2 regions of the Paenibacillus sp. J22R56 genome follow, and region 1 is predicted to be linked to the other one. Evidence: riboswitches for the same ligand, from Rfam matches in the RefSeq annotation. Region 1 holds a riboswitch; the other holds the start of a gene.
What was found. A riboswitch is a leader RNA that binds a small molecule or an ion and turns the genes downstream of it on or off. The one in region 1 is predicted to bind cyclic di-GMP.
Positions count from the first base shown of each region.

Region 2: it holds a riboswitch for cyclic di-GMP, as region 1 does, so the genes downstream of both, AC0YNT_RS18925 (methyl-accepting chemotaxis protein) here and AC0YNT_RS06255 (methyl-accepting chemotaxis protein) in region 1, are expected to answer to the same signal.

Region 1 is NZ_JBWDNV010000002.1:490,959-499,808, forward strand. It holds gene AC0YNT_RS06220 (winged helix DNA-binding domain-containing protein) at 1-466, opposite strand, end outside; gene AC0YNT_RS06225 (MFS transporter) at 739-1,959, opposite strand; gene AC0YNT_RS06230 (MarR family winged helix-turn-helix transcriptional regulator) at 1,966-2,421, opposite strand; gene pdaA (delta-lactam-biosynthetic de-N-acetylase) at 2,557-3,351, shown strand; gene AC0YNT_RS06240 (branched-chain amino acid aminotransferase) at 3,348-4,442, opposite strand; gene AC0YNT_RS06245 (LysR family transcriptional regulator) at 4,559-5,449, shown strand; gene greA (transcription elongation factor GreA) at 5,488-5,964, opposite strand; cyclic di-GMP riboswitch class I at 6,178-6,275, shown strand; gene AC0YNT_RS06255 (methyl-accepting chemotaxis protein) at 6,393-8,348, shown strand; gene AC0YNT_RS06260 (VOC family protein) at 8,439-8,850, shown strand, end outside.
Region 2 is NZ_JBWDNV010000007.1:382,267-391,116, forward strand. It holds gene AC0YNT_RS18895 (hypothetical protein) at 1-161, opposite strand, end outside; gene AC0YNT_RS18900 (ABC transporter ATP-binding protein) at 158-856, opposite strand; gene AC0YNT_RS18905 (GntR family transcriptional regulator) at 861-1,256, opposite strand; gene AC0YNT_RS18910 (ABC transporter permease) at 1,302-2,060, opposite strand; gene AC0YNT_RS18915 (ABC transporter ATP-binding protein) at 2,053-3,006, opposite strand; gene AC0YNT_RS18920 (DUF6886 family protein) at 3,143-3,658, shown strand; gene AC0YNT_RS18925 (methyl-accepting chemotaxis protein) at 3,754-5,532, opposite strand; cyclic di-GMP riboswitch class I at 5,622-5,708, opposite strand; gene AC0YNT_RS18930 (YrzA family protein) at 5,877-6,089, shown strand; tRNA gene AC0YNT_RS18935 (tRNA-Thr) at 6,170-6,245, shown strand; gene AC0YNT_RS18940 (aminotransferase) at 6,335-7,693, opposite strand; gene AC0YNT_RS18945 (CoA-acylating methylmalonate-semialdehyde dehydrogenase) at 7,727-8,850, opposite strand, start outside.

The DNA of each region.
Region 1 (8,850 bases):
CTTCACTATTAACACCTGGCCACTGGTCAGCTAGAAATTTACCTAGCTCACTGAGTGTGCGTGCTTCATCCTCGACAAGTTTTCTGCCCTCAAGTGCTACGCTGTCCAAATCGATTCCAGACAAAGCCTTGCCAAAAGATCCTTTTAATCCTCGTTCGAGTACAGGCTGTACCCATGGTCTGAGCAATAGACAGTCTTTAGCAGATACAAGATGCAAAGTGGAGCGCATAAGAGCGATCCTCACAGCTTCACGATTTTGAATTAGAGTAGACAATTGTGACTGATCAAATCCATTCAGTCTTGTCCAAAGAGAGTAATACGGCGCGTTTGGAGCTTGAGCCTGCAGGCCGATAAACCATTCCAATGTATCATGTACAGACATATCCGAACGCGATAACAGCATTTGCCTTGCGAGCAAAGCTCGATTAATAGCCAATGCACTTAATTTAGGTGTCTCCTGAGTCAACCTGTATCCACCTCAAAGTAGGATCATATTTCCATTTAGATTATCTTTCTTTGTATTAAGTTACAAGACGGATAAGGTGAAAAAGTTACTAAATAGAAACATTTTCCATAAAGTCGGCGTTTAAACAATATGGAAAACGCATAGTTTAGGAGGGAATGAGATGAGTTCGGTATGCGCTATGAACTGGAACCAGGCGAGGAACAATTACTTATACATTAAGTGAAAAAAGCCGAATCCAGAAGCCATGAGGCTCACTGGATCCGGCTTTTTTATCAGGAAGATACTGCGGTGGTTGATGACTTCACGGTCTTGCTTCGTTTGCCTGCGATCATACTTACGCAGGAGACAATTAAGAAGAGGACCATGGCAGCGGCAGCGTATCTGTACATCTCTGCATAGCTAGTAGCGGAGGCAATAATGCCTAGCAGCATCGAGCCGGCAGCAACGCCGAGGTCAATCGTGTTGTAATACAAGCTGTTGGCAAAGCTTGTTTGATGTGGTGCAGCCTCACGCAGCATCCATGCTTGTGTCGTCGGCTGAATGGCGCCAAAGCCAAATCCGTACAACAAGGCCGAGATAATAATGAGTGGCATCGAGTGTGCATAAGACAGAATAATCAAGCTGGCAATGACGATAAATGCAGAAGGTATAAGGACGAGCATTGGTCCGCGGCGGTCGAATAATTTGCCGGATATCGGACGAATAACAAGAACGGTAAACACAATAAATAGGAAGAACAAGCCGATCTGCTCAATATTTCGTTGTGCACCATATAAGGCAATAAAGCCAAGAATACCGCCGTAAGTTATCGACATCAGCATGTTCAATACGGCAGGTACCATCATGCGAGCAGTCGAAGATGATCGCTGCCCTTGATCGGCAGTAGTCTGAACCGGAGCTGGTTGAATTCTGGCAGGCTGCTGCGGAATACTGCGTGTAAGCAGGAGAAGTGGAATTATAATGACAAGGGCGATTGTACCGATCACAGACAAAGTAGTAAATCCGGATTGTTTGATGACGGAGAGGCCAATCATCGGACCAAGCGACATCGCTAAGCTTGTGGAAATACCGAAATAGCCGATCCCTTCACCCGTTCTTTTCTTTGGAATGATCTGTGTAACTAAAGTAGGGATAATTGTACTAGTCATCCCGAAGCCAACCCCGAAGACAGCCCGCAGAATTAATAATACAGTCATGGATTCAGCGAACGGATAGAGGATAGTGGCTATTGTTGCGAGAACAAGTCCGGAAAACAAAATCACGTTTCGATGAACGACACGAAGCAGCGGCGTCATTGCAAAGCGTGTAACGATCGCTGCTAAGGCGAACAAGCTGGTGACAAGACTTAAGGTGAAGTTATCTGGATGGAATTGTTCTTTTGCATAAGTAGGGAACGGAGACAGCAGCATTTGCAGGCTTAGAAATAACAGCAAATAACTGGCGGTCAACGTAATAAAAGACTTGGTCCAAAGTTTCTCTGGATGTATGTTCATGGTGTATCATTGCTCCTTTTCATGCTCCAATAAGCTGGTTGTATGGTCGTTAAGTTTTCTTAGCAGTTGATTCATAAGCTCATATTCCTCGATGGACATCACTTGCGCGATCTCAGCAATGGTGCTGTATTCAATAGGTTCAATCGCATCCGCAGTTTCTTTGCCTTGCTCGGTAATAAATACCTGGAAAGAACGGCGGTCATGCTCACTAGCGCGCTTCGTTACAAAGCCTTTCGCCTCAAGCGTATCTAATATACGAGTAGTTGTAGGCTTATCCTTGCCCGCCCGATCTGCAATTTCCTTCTGGATTAATCCGTCTTCCTCTCGTACGCGGAAGAGAACAGCCCATTGTTCAGGAGTCAATCCAAATTCCTTGATGCGGCCTGCAAAGAAATTCGTAAGCTTTCGATAGGTGGCACCAAGCAAGAAGCCAAGCGAATGATCCAATCCCTTTTGATGCATTTTACTCACGCTCCAAATTAGTTGTTACAACAACTATATCTCTGACAACTAATTTTGTCAAACCGCAAATACAGGATTGGAATTTCTGAAATGGGGGAAAATAAGCGGACTACACATAGAGGAGTAAAGCCAAAAATGAGAAAAAAATCAGCATGGATCCATATGTTATGGATCGCGGCCGTTTTGTCTTTGCTGGTCGCCCAGCATCCGGCTGACGCGCTGGCCGGGCCATTTCATTTTGGATTCAAGAAAAGCGTAGGCGGGCAGCTGCCTTCGATTAATGAAGAGGGCTTCAAAGATGTAGTGATGAAGCATGGAGCGATTTTTCTAGGAGACACGACCAAGAAGGAACTGTATCTCACCTTTGATAATGGGTATGAGAATGGCTATACGGCTAAAGTATTGGATGTGCTCAAGGAGAAGCAGGTGCCTGCTATATTTTTTGTAACGGGGCATTATGTGAAGGATCAGCCTGAGCTGGTGAAAAGGATGACGGCCGAAGGGCATCTTGTAGGAAATCATTCATGGACTCACCCAGATATGACACAAATTTCAGCCGAACAAATTCGTACCGAGCTGGAGAAGGTGAGGGAGCAGGTCAATACGCTGACCGGGCAGCAGGCTATGACTTATTTGAGGCCGCCAAGAGGGATCTTCAGTGACAATGTGCTGGCGGTAAGTAAGGAATCCGGCTATACGAACGTATTCTGGTCCGTTGCTTATAAGGATTGGGATGTAAACATGCAAAGAGGAGCGGGCTTCGCCTATAATCAAGTCGTCGCACAGCTTCATCCCGGAGCGGTCATTTTACTTCATACCGTGTCCAAAGATAATGCCGCTGCGCTCGGATCGATTATCGACGAAGCCCGCAAGCAAGGTTATGAGTTTAAGAGCTTAGATCAAATGTCTGTTAAGACTTATGGCAATTAACGTGCAGCAAGGTGCTCGGACGGTTCAAGAATAACGGACCAGCCAAACGGATCTTCTACAGTACCTCTTTGAATACCGGTCAGCGTGTCGTACAGCTTTTGCGACAGCTCGCCGGTATTTCCTTCGTTAATGACATAACGAGTACCTTCCCATGTCAATTCCCCGATTGGAGAAATAACCGCGGCAGTACCTGTTCCAAATGCTTCGACAAGGCGGCCTTCTTGATGAGCTGCTACAACCTCATCGATCGACAGCTGTCTTTCAACAACAGGCACATTCATATGCTTAAGCAGACGGATGATCGAATCACGTGTGATCCCATCGAGAATACTGCCATTCAGTGCAGGTGTAACCACTGTACCATCAATGTTGAAGAAGACGTTCATGCTGCCTACTTCTTCGATATATTTACGTTGAACACCATCGAGCCAAAGAACCTGAGATGCGCCTTGAGCTGAAGCTTCTTCCTGCGCTTTCAAGCTTGCCGCGTAGTTACCGGCAGTTTTCGCGTTGCCGACACCGCCGCGTACGGCACGAACATATTGGGATTCCACATGGATTTTAACAGGATGAATGCCTTCCGCGTAGTAAGAGCCAACCGGTGACATGATGATCATAAACATGTATTGTGTCGAAGCATTAACGCCAAGCTGTGCTTCCGTTGCAATAACGAAAGGACGTACATACAGAGAAGTTTCCGCATCAGATGGGATCCAATCGCTGTCTGTCAGAATAAGCTGCTTCAGCGCTTCAAGCGCCAGTTCTTCGTCTACTGCAGGAATGCTAAGACGTTCATTGGAACGATTAAGACGTGCCATATTTTGCTCCGGACGGAACAGACGGATTTTGCCATCACCGGTTAAGTAAGCTTTAAGGCCTTCAAAAATCGTTTGACCGTAATGGAACACTTTCGCTGCTGGATCAAGCGAAATCGGCTGATAAGGCACGACGCGCGGGTTATACCAGCCTGTAGCTGCATCATAATCCATAATGAACATGTGGTCGGTATAATACTTGCCAAATCCAAGCTCAGATGCTTTTGGTTTCGGTTTTTTGTTCGTAGAAAGTTCTATTGTGATGGTTGGTTTCATCGTATTTGATCTCTCCTTGTTGCTAGTTATAGTTGAATCGTACCATGCCAATCGATATATTTAAAGTATCTGTTTTATTGTGAACACATACCGAAAAGGTATATTGGGGGCTGGCTATGGATATACGACAGTTAAGGTACTTTCTGGCGATCGCCAGAGAAGGACAAATCACTCGTGCGGCGAAAGCGCTCAACATGGAGCAGCCTCCGCTGAGCCGTCAGCTTAAGCTGATGGAGGATGAACTAGGTGTTACCTTGTTCGATCGAAGCGGGAAAGGGCTTGTTCTGACCCATGCCGGCGAGCTGCTGCAGAATAAAGCAGAACGGCTGCTGCAGGAATTTAACGAGACCATTCATGAAGTGAAAGAGCTGGATGCTGGACTTCACGGCACACTTGCAATCGGCTCTGTTGTGTCCTGTATTTCCTTGCTTCCGAGGCCTATTGAGCAATTCCGCAGGCTGTATCCTAACGTCACATTTAAAATATGGGAAGGGGACCATTTTATCCTCGGCAGTCTGCTTGAGAAGCGGGATATTGAACTGATTGTTGCGAGGATCCCTTTCGAATCGACCTTACATACACAGCCTTACTCGGTCTTGCCGCTGCCTTCCGATCCCTATGTGGCCGTACTTCCATCCGGCTGGGTAAGTGACCCGAATAAGCACACATTATTAATGAGTGAGCTTGCGGATCTGCCGTTCCTGACTCTTAAAACCGACAAAACCATCGCCATGCATCATCGCGTTATGATTGAGGCAAGGGCTCATGGCTTTGAACCAAAGGTAATCTGCGAATGCTCTAGTGTAGCAATCATCGTAGCGTTGGTAGCAGCCGGCATTGGAGCAACCGTATTTCCGAAGTCGGTCATGGCTTCTTTTCCTCTTCCATCTATAAAGATGCTCACGATATCAGATGCAGATTTTCAATCAGATGTCGGTATTATTTGGCTGAAGGATCGGTATTTATCCAGAAGTGCACAGAACTTCATCCAGCTGTTCGAAGAATGAAAAAAAAGGATGCAGCATCGTATGCTGCATCCTATTCTTTAGTTGTTCACTTTGATCTCAAGCAGTTCATATTTAATGACACCAATCGGCGCATCAACTTTGATAATATCTCCAACTTTTTTGCCGACTAACGCTTGGCCCAGAGGGCTCTCATATGAGACTTTGTTATTAAATACGTCTGCTTCTGCGGGACCAACAAGGCGGTATTCGATTTTCTCAGATACCTCAATATCGTTCAGAACAACGCTCGAGCCAACTCCAACCTTCGACGTATCTACTGAGTTAGATACACGTGCAGTCTTCAGCATTTTCTCCAGCTGTGTGATTCTTGTCTCCATAAAAGCTTGGTCATCCTTGGCCGAGTGGTACTCGCTGTTTTCTTTCAGATCGCCATAGCTGATGGCTACTTTAAGACGGTGAGCAAGCTCGGAACGTTTGACGGTCTTCAGCTCTTCAAGCTCTTCCTCAAGTTTCTTAAGACCTTCGGGTGTTAGAATGATTTCGTTTTTTGCCAAACCCCACAACTCCTGCCATTTATTTGTATCTTCTGAATCGCTTTCTACATCTTACACTATCCATGGTGGAAAAGAAACTTGGGCATAGCTCCCAATTGCACGGAAAATCTAACAATTTTCTAACTTTAAAGCAATGGAAAACTCAAATTTATAGTGTAGGATAAATCGTGCTGGCATCACGTTAATCTTTTACTAAGTGTGACCTCGCTCAAAAATGAAAAAAGGCAAACCCGCTGAAAGGCGGGGACGCAAAGCCACGGGTCTAAGCCGAAGCAGGTAATTGCAGCTGGTATGATCGCCGGGCCGCTCACGGAAAGCAGAGGTCTTTTTGTTGTGCCAACCGACAACAATGAGAGGGTGCATAGAAACAGATGAAGAAGAGGTTCAAATTCCCCCGAATATTCCAGACACGCAAGATTGCGCATCGCATGTTGATTACCACGCTGATTATCGCCATAGCGATCGTTGCGTCCATGTCTGTTGCGTTATTCCTTTCCAACTCCTCCTTATTTAAAAGCCAGATCAAGAAGGACCTCGCCCTGCAGGCGGATGTAATTACGGCAAGGATGGACGAGGAATTACAGTCGAAAGTGACCAAAATAAATGCGTTAGCAGGAATCGGACAATATTATGGTCAAGATGCACAGAAGCATGACGAATTGATCCAGCATTTTATAAAAGAAAATCCTGATTTAATGTCTCCAGGCTTTTCCCTCGACATGACGGGCAAGAATTTCACAGTATCAGGAACAGGTGACCGGATTGATGTATCTGAGCGGCCTTATTTCAAATCAGTGTCTGAGGGCAAACTAACGGTTAGTAATCCGCTCGTGAACAAAGTTGATCCTTCCAAAGTTTCTATTGTCATCGCCGCACCACTTATGCAAAACGGCAAAGCTTATGGATTCTACATATTTGGTTATGAGATCAATGCTGCAGCTGCAATTGTTCGTGATACGAAGGTTGGTGAAACAGGTTATGCCATCTTAATGGACAACAACGGCCTCGTTGTCAGTCATCCGAGAGCAGATTTGGTCATGAACAAAACCGTATATGACCTGAACATGCCTGCAACTGTGAAAGCATTCGAATCTGCGAAACAAGGAAATAATACGAACTATTCCTTTACCTTTGATGGCGTGAAAAAAATCGGCTATGCCGAAGCGACAAAGAATGGTTATGTGATTCAGCTGTCGATTCCGGAGAAAGAAGCGATGAAGCCGGTAACGGATATGCTGTGGAAAACAATTGGAGTTGCATTAGTGGTGACGCTGTTGGCGTTGATTGCTACCTATATCTCAGCAACTCAAATGGCGAAGCCAATCGTGTACATAACGAATGTCATTAAAGTGCTCGCAAGCGGCGATTTAAGGCCAAGGCTTGAAGTGAAAACGAAAAATGAACTGGGCACTCTAGCGGATCATATGAATCAAATGCTGGATTCCTTCTCGGATACCATTGGCAAAGTAAGCTTTGCTGCTGAACAGCTCGCTGCATCCTCGGAAGAGCTGACGGCAGCGTCTGTTGATTCTGTCGATATTTCCAGCCAGATCGGTGAAGCGATTAACAATGTTGCAACTGCCGGAGAGAATCAAATGGTAGCTGCGGAGCAAACTTCAACAGCGATGGAAGAGATGGCTAGCGGTGTGCAGCGGATTGCAGAATCGTCCTCTGTTGTTGCAGAAGCATCTCAAACCTCACTGGATGAAGTTCAGCTTGGACAAGTTGCTGTTACACACGCTGTTGAACAAATGAAGCTGATCCATACTTCCGTTGGCAAGTCGGCTGAAGAAGTGCGTGAGCTGGAAGTGAAATCGAATCAAATCGGCAATATCGTATCCGTTATTCAAGAGATTACGAATCAGACACAGCTGCTGTCACTTAACGCTTCCATTGAAGCAGCAAGAGCAGGGGAGCACGGCAGAGGATTTGCCGTTGTTGCGAATGAAGTGAAAAAGCTGGCGGAACAATCTGCTCATTCAGCGTCTGAAATTACGAAGCTGATTCAAGAAGTACAAGGAACAACGGTAAGAGCGGCACATGCGATGAATCAAGGGGTTGAAGATGTCGGAATCGGCTCCGAGCTGATCAATGAAGCTGGTGAAGTATTTGGCAGAATCACAGCGACCTTCCAGGAAATCTCCAGCCAAATCCAAGAGGTATCAGCTGCATCGGAACAAATGTCCGCAGGCACAGAAGAGGTGACAGCGTCTATGACAGAGATTGCTACCATGACCCAATCGACACATAGCCACTCCCAAAGTATATCGCTGGGCTCGCAAAAACAGGTGGCCTCGATGAAAGATATTTCTGCATCTGCGGAAGATCTTAGCCATATGGCACAGCATTTGCAAGAAGTGCTGTCGAAGTTTAAGACTAGCTAGAAATTTTTGATTCTTACTGCGAGAAATGGTACATTATTGAAGGATTGCCATTGAGCAATCATAATACGAGTCGTACAGGGAGAGATCTAGATGTCCGTTGATGCTTATTTGAACTTTAATGGGAATTGCCGAGAAGCGGCGGAGTTTTACGCAGTAGTATTCGGTTTGGACAAGCCTAAGCTCATGACATTTGGTGAAGTGCCACCGCATCCGGATTATCCATTGCCTGAAGAAGCAAAAAACCTGATTATGCACACTCGCCTGAACATTGGTGGAAGCAATGTGATGTTCTCCGACGTCTTCCCTGGTATGCCGTTTACTGTAGGTAACAATATTACTCTGGCATATGTTGAAGACGAAGAAGAAAAAATTCGTACGGCATTTAACCGATTGAGTGATGGCGGTACGATCGTTATGGAGCTTCAAGAGACGTTCTGGAGTAAACTGTATGGACAGGTTACCGATAAGTTCGGTATTCAGTGGCAGTTTAACTTGGGAATTA
Region 2 (8,850 bases), on a different contig from region 1:
AAGAGAAATGCCAACACATACAGCAGTTCATTCGCCCAATGATTGATTTGTCCCGTCACTGTTAATGCAGCCTGTGCAATAATAAACAGACAACCTACTACTAGCAAATAACTGGAGTTTCTTTTCCAATCATATTTTACGAGCTTCAGCAAATCCATCATTCCGCAAACACCTCTTTAAACAGCTCATCCACACTCTTGCCCCTGGTGAAGCGTATCGTCTCCACTTCCTCTTGAAGCACCACATTGCCGTTCTTAATAAAGATAACCTCATCAAAGATCCGTTCAATATCCCGCACCAAATGGGTTGAAATAACTAGACAGCTGTCCTCGTTATAGTATTTTACGATCGCGTCCAGAATCTTCTCCCGGGCAACAGGATCAACACCGCCAATTGGCTCATCCAGCAAATAAAGCTTGGCATTGCGGGACAAAGCAAGCGTTAGCTGCATCCGGTCATTCATCCCTTTAGACAGCGTATTGATCTTATCCGATGGGTTCAGATTCATGAACTGCAGCATTTCATTTGCTTTCGCCTCGTCAAAGTCCGAGTAGAAATCCTGATAGAAGCCAATAGCGTCTTTTACACGCATCCAGGATTCCGTCAGCGGCTTATCAGGCATAAACGACGTCCACGCTTTTGTCCGCGGGCCACTTGCCTCACCGCATACAAGCAGTTGGCCGGAGGATGGCTGCATTAGACCTGCCGCTATTTTCATTAGTGTACTTTTGCCGCTGCCATTGCTGCCAAGCAAACCAATAATTTTACCAGGCTGAATTTGAAAGGATACATCCCTGAGCGCATGCTTAGATCCGTAAGATTTCGTCACACCTGATAATTCCAAGATCGATTCCACGTTTCTATTCACTCCTGTCAGGATGTTTGTCTGATCCGCCGTCCTTCACGGCATCTGTTACGATGGCGATAATATCGTGCTTGTTAAAGCCAAGCTCCTTCATGCCCTGCACAAACCGTTCGAGCAGCTCGCCCGCCATTTCTTTCTTAATCAACATAATCGTCGACTCCCTACTCGTCACAAATCGGCCAAGTCCTCGTCTTGTTTCTACAATTCCTTCACGTTCCAGCTCCTGGAACGTACGTTGAATCGTATTCGGATTAATCTGAAGCTCAAGGGCAAGGTCCCGTACGGATTCAATTTTATCGCCGGGGCTTAATTTGCCGGTAATGATCTGCTTCTTCACATAATTCATAATCTGGATATAAATCGGCATATTGTTGTCAAATACGATTGTCACTGATGTTGATTCTCCTTTCCTTCGTCGGCCAGGGAAACGCCTCGCTTATGCGATATCGCGCTTCTTAAATACGGCAAAGCTGACGGATAGGAACAGCGCCATATATACAAGCAGTATAACAATCGAAAAAGCCATCGTCATCCCTTCAATCGGCGGCCCTTCTCCGTTATAGACCGACAGATCCGTATTGCTGAACAATAAATACTTCGTAATGGTATAGCGGGAGAGCAGCATAACAAGCAGGCTTCCTACCATCATGGAGAAAATCCCGACACCAATTGACGCACCGTTCGACTTCGTCAAAATTCCGATCATAAAGGTCATGGTAACGAACACAATCGAATAGACTGCAAGGCTCGCGATATTGGTTAGGAAATCCGACCATGTAGATTCCCCAGCTCCACCGCCGTAAACGATATAACCGGCAACAACGGAAAGCACAGCTGCAGTAAGAACCAAAGTAAGCGTATATACTACCGAAATGATATATTTGGATGCTAAAATTTTATTACGGCTTTGCGCCCGGATCAGGAGAAATTTAATCGTTCCGTAACGATGCTCTTGCGTAACGCTGCCCGCCGCTGCAAGGACTGCAAGAACCGGTACAAGCTGTCCCGCAGCCTGCAGCATGATTGTCCCTGTAGCGAAATCCACTGTTGAGTTAAGACCATCAGGTGATAACTCATAGAAGGCGTAAGCCAATATACCAAATACAACCGCGAGAATCGCATACGCGACGAAAAATGATCTTTTCTTAGAGAGCTTCAGCCATTCGTTTACCAACAATCCTGTAAAATTACGCAATGCGGTTCCCTCCCGTCAGCTTCATAAATTCTTCTTCGAGTGTTTCACGAACTTCTTCAATTCGGTAAATCTCCACGCCTGCCGTTGACAGTTTGCCAACAAGGCCCGGGATTTGATCCTGTCTGAGCTGCAGGGTAATCCGATTCGTTAATGCATCAGCTCGTACAATCGTTATATCCTCCATCAGACTGATTAACTCCTGTGCACGCTCTGCATTTCCTACTTGAAGCGAAATAGACAGAAGCTTTTGTGTAGGAGTCTCAGATTCACCAAGTGAACGAATCGTAACCAACTTGCCTTCCTGAATGACAACAATCCGGCTGCACATCAGTTCAATCTCGCTCAGCAAATGGCTGGAGACCAATATCGCTATGCCCTCTGCTTCGGCGATCTGTTTCAAATACTCACGCATCTCTCTAATCCCGGCTGGATCCAGACCGTTTGTTGGCTCATCCAAAATCAGCAGTTTGGGCTCATGCAGCAGCGCTTGTGCGATACCAAGCCGTTGACGCATGCCAAGTGAATAAGCCTTCACACGTTTACCCAGCGCATCCTGCATCCCAACAAGTCTTGTCACTTCCGCGATCCGGGCTTCTGTCACACCTGCGGTCATCCGCTTATATTGCATCAAATTATCGTAACCGGTCATATACGGATAAAACTCCGGGTTCTCTATAATCCCCCCGACATGACTGATAGCCTGCTCGAAGTTTGTACGCACGCTTTGTCCGCAAATACGTACATCCCCGCTTGTCATTCCAATCAAGCCAACGATCATTCGCATCGTTGTTGTCTTACCTGCCCCGTTTGGACCAAGCAAACCTACCACTTCACCCTTCGCAATATCAAAGGACAAACCATCTACAATCGCTTTGCCGCCTATCTTTTTCGTTAAGCCATCCAACTGAAGCACAATCGATGGATTTGATATTTTAGCTGTTTTCATCTCGCAGCTCCTTTTGTATTAGTGTTATAGTTGAATAGTACACTAGGTCATTAGTATTGTAAAGAGGTTTTTTTGAAAAAATTATCCATTTCCTCTAGAATAGAAAAGCATCTCGATTCGGATCGGAGGTTTTACGATGAGATTGTTTCATTTTAGCGAGGAATGTTCGATTGAACGTTTTGTCCCCAGGGTAAAGGCGAACCGCACTAATATGCCTCCTGTCGTCTGGGCGATTGATGAGGAGCATGAATTCACCTTCTTTTTCCCAAGGAAATGCCCGAGAATTGTGTACACGAGATCAGAAAGCTTAACCGAAGCAGATAACCATTTGTTCTTTGGTCTCACTTCCTGCAATATCGTCATTACAGTAGAGACGGGCTGGTACGATCGAATTAAGAAAGCTGCCTTATACCGTTATGAGCTGCCTGCCGAGTCTTTTCAATTGTTTGATGAAACTGCCGGCTATTACATCTCCACGGAGACGATAACTCCACTATCGGTGCAGACACTTACTAATCCACTGGACCTATTGATGGCCAAAGATATCGAGGTTCGGTTCACCTCTAATCTACATCCATTGCGAGAAGCTATTATGCAATCATCCCTTACGGATTTCGGCATACACCAATTTGATCAAGCAAGCGCTCAATAAAACGTCAAAAAGGCTGTTCTCCCATTTCGATTAACTGGGAAAACAGCCTTTTGATTTTGCTATGAAAAGAAATGAGAAGAAATTGAAAAGAAATATTACACTTTAAAGATTGCAGCCTTCTCTTTCAGCTCACGAGAAGATTGCTGCAGGTTTTGCGCCATCCCTTGCAGGTTGTCAGAGATATCATTCTGCTCAACGGACAAGTGACCCATTTGCTCCATCTTGCCGTTCACCTCGGAGGAGGTATGAAGCAGCTTGTCCACTGCGGTTACGATGTGGGTGATGCCTGTTGTGATCTCGTTAATGGCTGTCGAGATTTCACTTACCTGCTCAGATAACGTATGGCTTTGCTTCTCCAGCCCTTTGAACACATCACTTGCCGAGATGGAAGCCTGCTTCGTGGAGAAGATCACTTCTGCGAAGGCTCCCATACTCTTGCTGCTTGATGCGACGTCCTCTTGAATGAGCAGCATTTCCTTCGAAATATTTTTCGAGATCAAATCGGTTTGACTCGACAGCTTGCGAATCTCTTCAGCGACTACTGCAAAGCCTCTGCCATGTTCCCCAGCGCGTGCTGATTCAATCGACGCATTCAGTGATAACAGATTGGTCTGCGTATTCACATCTTGGATATTACTGAGAAACTTCGAGACATTGCTATACCGTTCTGTAATCCGGTTGAAGGCTTCCGTCACCTGGTTAAATTGCTCCACCGTCTGGTTAACCATCTGAACGACACCTTCCATATCAACCGAACCTGTATGGGAATCATCTTTCATTTGCTGCATGTCTTTATTGATGTAGTCGCTCGAAGCCGCAATTTCCTGCGAGCTTGCCGAGATTTGCTCGGTAACTGCCGAGATTGAGGTAGCATCATCAAATTGGGAGAGCAATACGGCTGTACCCAGATCGATTTGCCCTTTTACTTGCTCGGAAGCCGTACGGTTGCGGCCAATCATCTCACCCATCTGGTTCGACATTTGAAGAACGGTCTGGCTGACACTAAGTGTTGCTTTTACCGTAGCTTTCAAATTATCACCCATGGCTGCAAGTGAGCGATCAATATCGCCAAATTCATCTTTTCGGTCCAGCGATTTATCATATGTAAAATCATTGTGCTGATAGGCGTTAATACGCCCCATAATCCCTTGAAGACCGGCTTTAATACTTCTTACCAGTCCAATTGTGAACAGGAACGGAATAACCGCCAAGATCAGAACGTTAATAAGAATAATCATATTAGCTGTATCAACACTGTCGGACAATTTTTTATCCGTTTGCGCCGCATCAACCGTAATGCGCGCATTCACATTCTGATTCGCAAATTCCAGCTCGTTCAAATAAATATTTACGAGTCTAAGTACAAGTGCTGATTTCATTTCAGCAGTCAAATTTTCGAACTCCGTTACATTGGAGCTCTTCAAATCGTTATACGCGATCTCATAGATGTTACCTTGTCCAATATAATTCTGCTGTTCTTCTTCTGCCGGGAACATTTTGTCCAGCTTCTCGAACGTTTTCTTCAAATGCTCCAGCTGACCAGGCATGTCCGCCAGACGTTCTTTCGGATCTACCACCGCAGATGCTGTGCTGTCATTGTTGTTCTCAATCGAGTTAATCATTAAGAGCAGCGTCTGAAGCAGCGTATTTGATATCCCCTCATACTCGCGCTGCGCACTCGTTAATGTATTTGTTTCTTTTACAGCATGCGATACCGATAGGTTCTGCGTGTAAATAAATACACCAGCCACTACGTTAAAGAAAGTGATAATACTGGTTAGCAGGAGTAATCTGACTCCTATCTTCCGTCTGCCTCCCAAAACCCGTTTGCTTGATCCCAGCCATTGTAACGCTTTTCTAACCCGTTCCTTCATCCTCGTCTCTCCTCGCTGTCACTGAATAAACAAAATAAGCTATCCGGCCAAAGACGGGCGGATAGCTGGTTAAGGCACTATGTCCTGCATCCGGCGGTCTGGCAACCATCGCTATATCCAGCATTAGGCCCATAACTTTGCGTCCTTGCCTTTCGGCAAGTTTGCCTTTTTCAGTGTAATTACGACTATTTTCGACACAGGCACTAGTTTAGGATAAATCTACCTTTTTGTAAAACAAAAAATGGTTCTATTGCCATCCCTCTATTACTATCGGCTCAACTCTTTGAAACCATTAGTAATAACGGTATAATAGATTCAGCTTACATTGACAGGAGACGTGCAGGATGGAGTTTCGTTTAGATCTGATTGAAGATAAAGTTGAGTTTTTTGAAGCAGGCGATTTGCGTACACTGGAGCTCAGGATTGACCAGCAAATTGAGAATAATAAAGCTCTGCTGCTGCAAGTCCATCAAGTCCAGCATCATGCTGTATTTAATCCAAATACAGGGAAAATGCAGTACAGTGCAGTCGTTCATTTCAAGGCAAAAAAACATTAAAAACTTTTTTTTGAAAAAGGGGTTGCATAATCAGTACAAGCTGTGGCATAATACGTTTTGTGCCCGATACAAAACAATATGCCGGTGTAGCTCAGTTGGTAGAGCAACTGACTTGTAATCAGTAGGTCGTGGGTTCGACTCCTATCGCCGGCACCATCTTTTTTTCCGGGACGTAGCTCAGCTTGGTAGAGCACCATAGAGCAAACGCAGGAAGCTTGATAGCAATCAGGCTTTTTTTGTTTTTCCTAAACTTTAATATTCGCAAAAACTTCCTTTAACGTTTCGATAATAAAGGTGACATCCTCATCGGTAGATGACAACGGCGGACTGATCGTAAGCACATTATTGTAGCCTGCGACGGTATCGCCGTTTTTGCCGATTATTAACCCCTTCGCCTTACACTCTCCAATGATTCGAACGACGCCGGCAAGCGGATATGGCTCCTTCGTTTGCTTATCACTTACAAGCTCAATCCCCATTAAGAATCCAAAGCTTCGGATATCCCCTACAATCGGATGCTCCAGCAGCACCGAGAGCTCCTCCGTTAATCGTTCACCCAGCGCTGCAGACCGTTCGACCAGCTGTTCCCGCTCCAAAATCTCCAGATTCGCTAGAGCTAGTGCACAGGATGCCGGTGAACCGCCGAAAGTATTCAAATGTCGGAAATGACTGTACATCTCTTTCCCTTTAAATGCTTCATAAATGTCTTTACGCACCGCTGTGACCGACAAAGGAAGATAACCGCTGGTCAGGCCTTTCGCCATCGTTACCATATCCGGCTTAATACCGTAATTCATATGTCCAAACTTCCGGCCGGAACGTCCAAATCCGCAGATCACCTCATCCATGATAAGGAGAACACCATACTTTGTGCAAATTTCCCGCACTTTCTCCAGATAGATCGGCTCCGGAACGATCACTCCACCACCTGTGATAGCCGGCTCCATAATGACTGCCGCTATGGTTTCCTGGCCTTCCCAATTAATAGTCTCCTCGATATCGAGAGCACATTGCAGATTAAACTGTTCAATCGTCATTCCCTCGGGGCGGCGGTAGCTGTCAGGTGGACGAACATGGAGGAAGCCTCCGGCAAGTGGTTCATACATATACTTGCGCTGAGCTTGCCCGGTTGCGGCAAGGGCCCCCATCGAATTGCCATGATACGCCCGGTAGCGGGAGATGAATTTGTAACGGCTTGGAGCACCGGATTGCTCAAAATATTGCCTTGCGATCTTGAAAGCCACTTCATTTGCATCGGAGCCGCTGTTGGAGTAGAAGATGATATAATCATCCTCCAGCCATTCATTAAGCTTCTCCGCGAGTTGGATCGCAGGAACATGGCTTTGTGTCAGCGGATAATAGGACAAGGATTTAAGCTGCTCGTAGGCTGCGCGAGCGAGCTCTTCTCTGCCGTAGCCAACATTCACGCACCAGAGTCCCGACATCCCGTCCAAATAGCGATTTCCCCGGTTATCGGTAATCCATGAGCCTTTCCCTTCCGTAACAACCATGGGAGGTGCCTGTTCATTATAAGGTGTCATAGCATGCCATACATACTGGCGATCCTTCGCGATCAGATCTGCCTCTTCTTGATTAATCGACATGACTACACTCTCCTCTCCTTCAGCCATTTATTATTAATAGCGGGCGGTCACCATTTTCTTGCGCGTATAGAACTCTACGCCATCCCGGCCATTAGCATGAAGATCTCCATAGAAGGAATTCTTGTAACCCGAGAATGGGAAAAAGGCCATCGGCGCGGGCACACCTAGATTGATACCCAGCATCCCTGCATCAATCTTCTCACGGAACTGGCGAATCGCCTTCGCACTGTCCGTATACAGACAGGCGCCATTCGCGAAGTCCGACTGATTGCTGACCTCAATTGCTTCTTGCAGAGACGCCGCTCGAACGATCGCAAGTACTGGCGCGAACAACTCTTCCTTCCAAATTGTCATGCCTGGGTTTACATGATCAAAGATGGTTGGTCCAATAAAATAACCCTCTTCGGCAACTGTATCCAAACGCCCATCCCGCAAAAGCTGTGCTCCTTCTTTTACCCCAAGCCCGATATAGCCAATCGTTCTGTCCTTATTCTCCTGCCTGATCACAGGACCAAGGAATACGTCTTCCTCTAAACCGTTACCGATCTTGATTTGGTCTGCTGCTTCCACAAGCTTCTGCTGCAGCTTATCTGCCGCATCACCAACGGCAACCACAACGGAGCAGGCCATACAACGCTCGCCGGCTGAACCAAAAGCTGCAGCAATAATATTCGTCACTGCAAGCTCCATATCGGCGTCCGGCATCACGATGGAATGGTTCTTCGCACCAGCCAGTGCTTGCACGCGTTTGCCATGCGAAGCAGCGGTCTTGTACACATACTCCGCGACCGGCTGTGAGCCAACAAAGGAGATCGCTTTCACTTGTTTATTTTCGAGCAGCCCGTTCACCACATCACGAGCGCCATGCACGATGTTCAGTACTCCATCCGGCAAACCCGCTTCCTTGAATAACTCAGCTAGACGGTTCGACAGGATTGGCGTGCGCTCAGATGGCTTCAAGACGAACGTATTACCGCATGCAATCGCAAGTGGAAACATCCAGCAGGGCACCATCATCGGAAAGTTAAACGGCGTTATACCGCCTACGACACCAAGCGGATAACGATACATGCCTGATTCTATGCCTGTAGCAATATCGGGCAGCTGGCTTCCCATCATTAAGGTTGGAGCTCCCGCTGCGAATTCAACGCACTCAA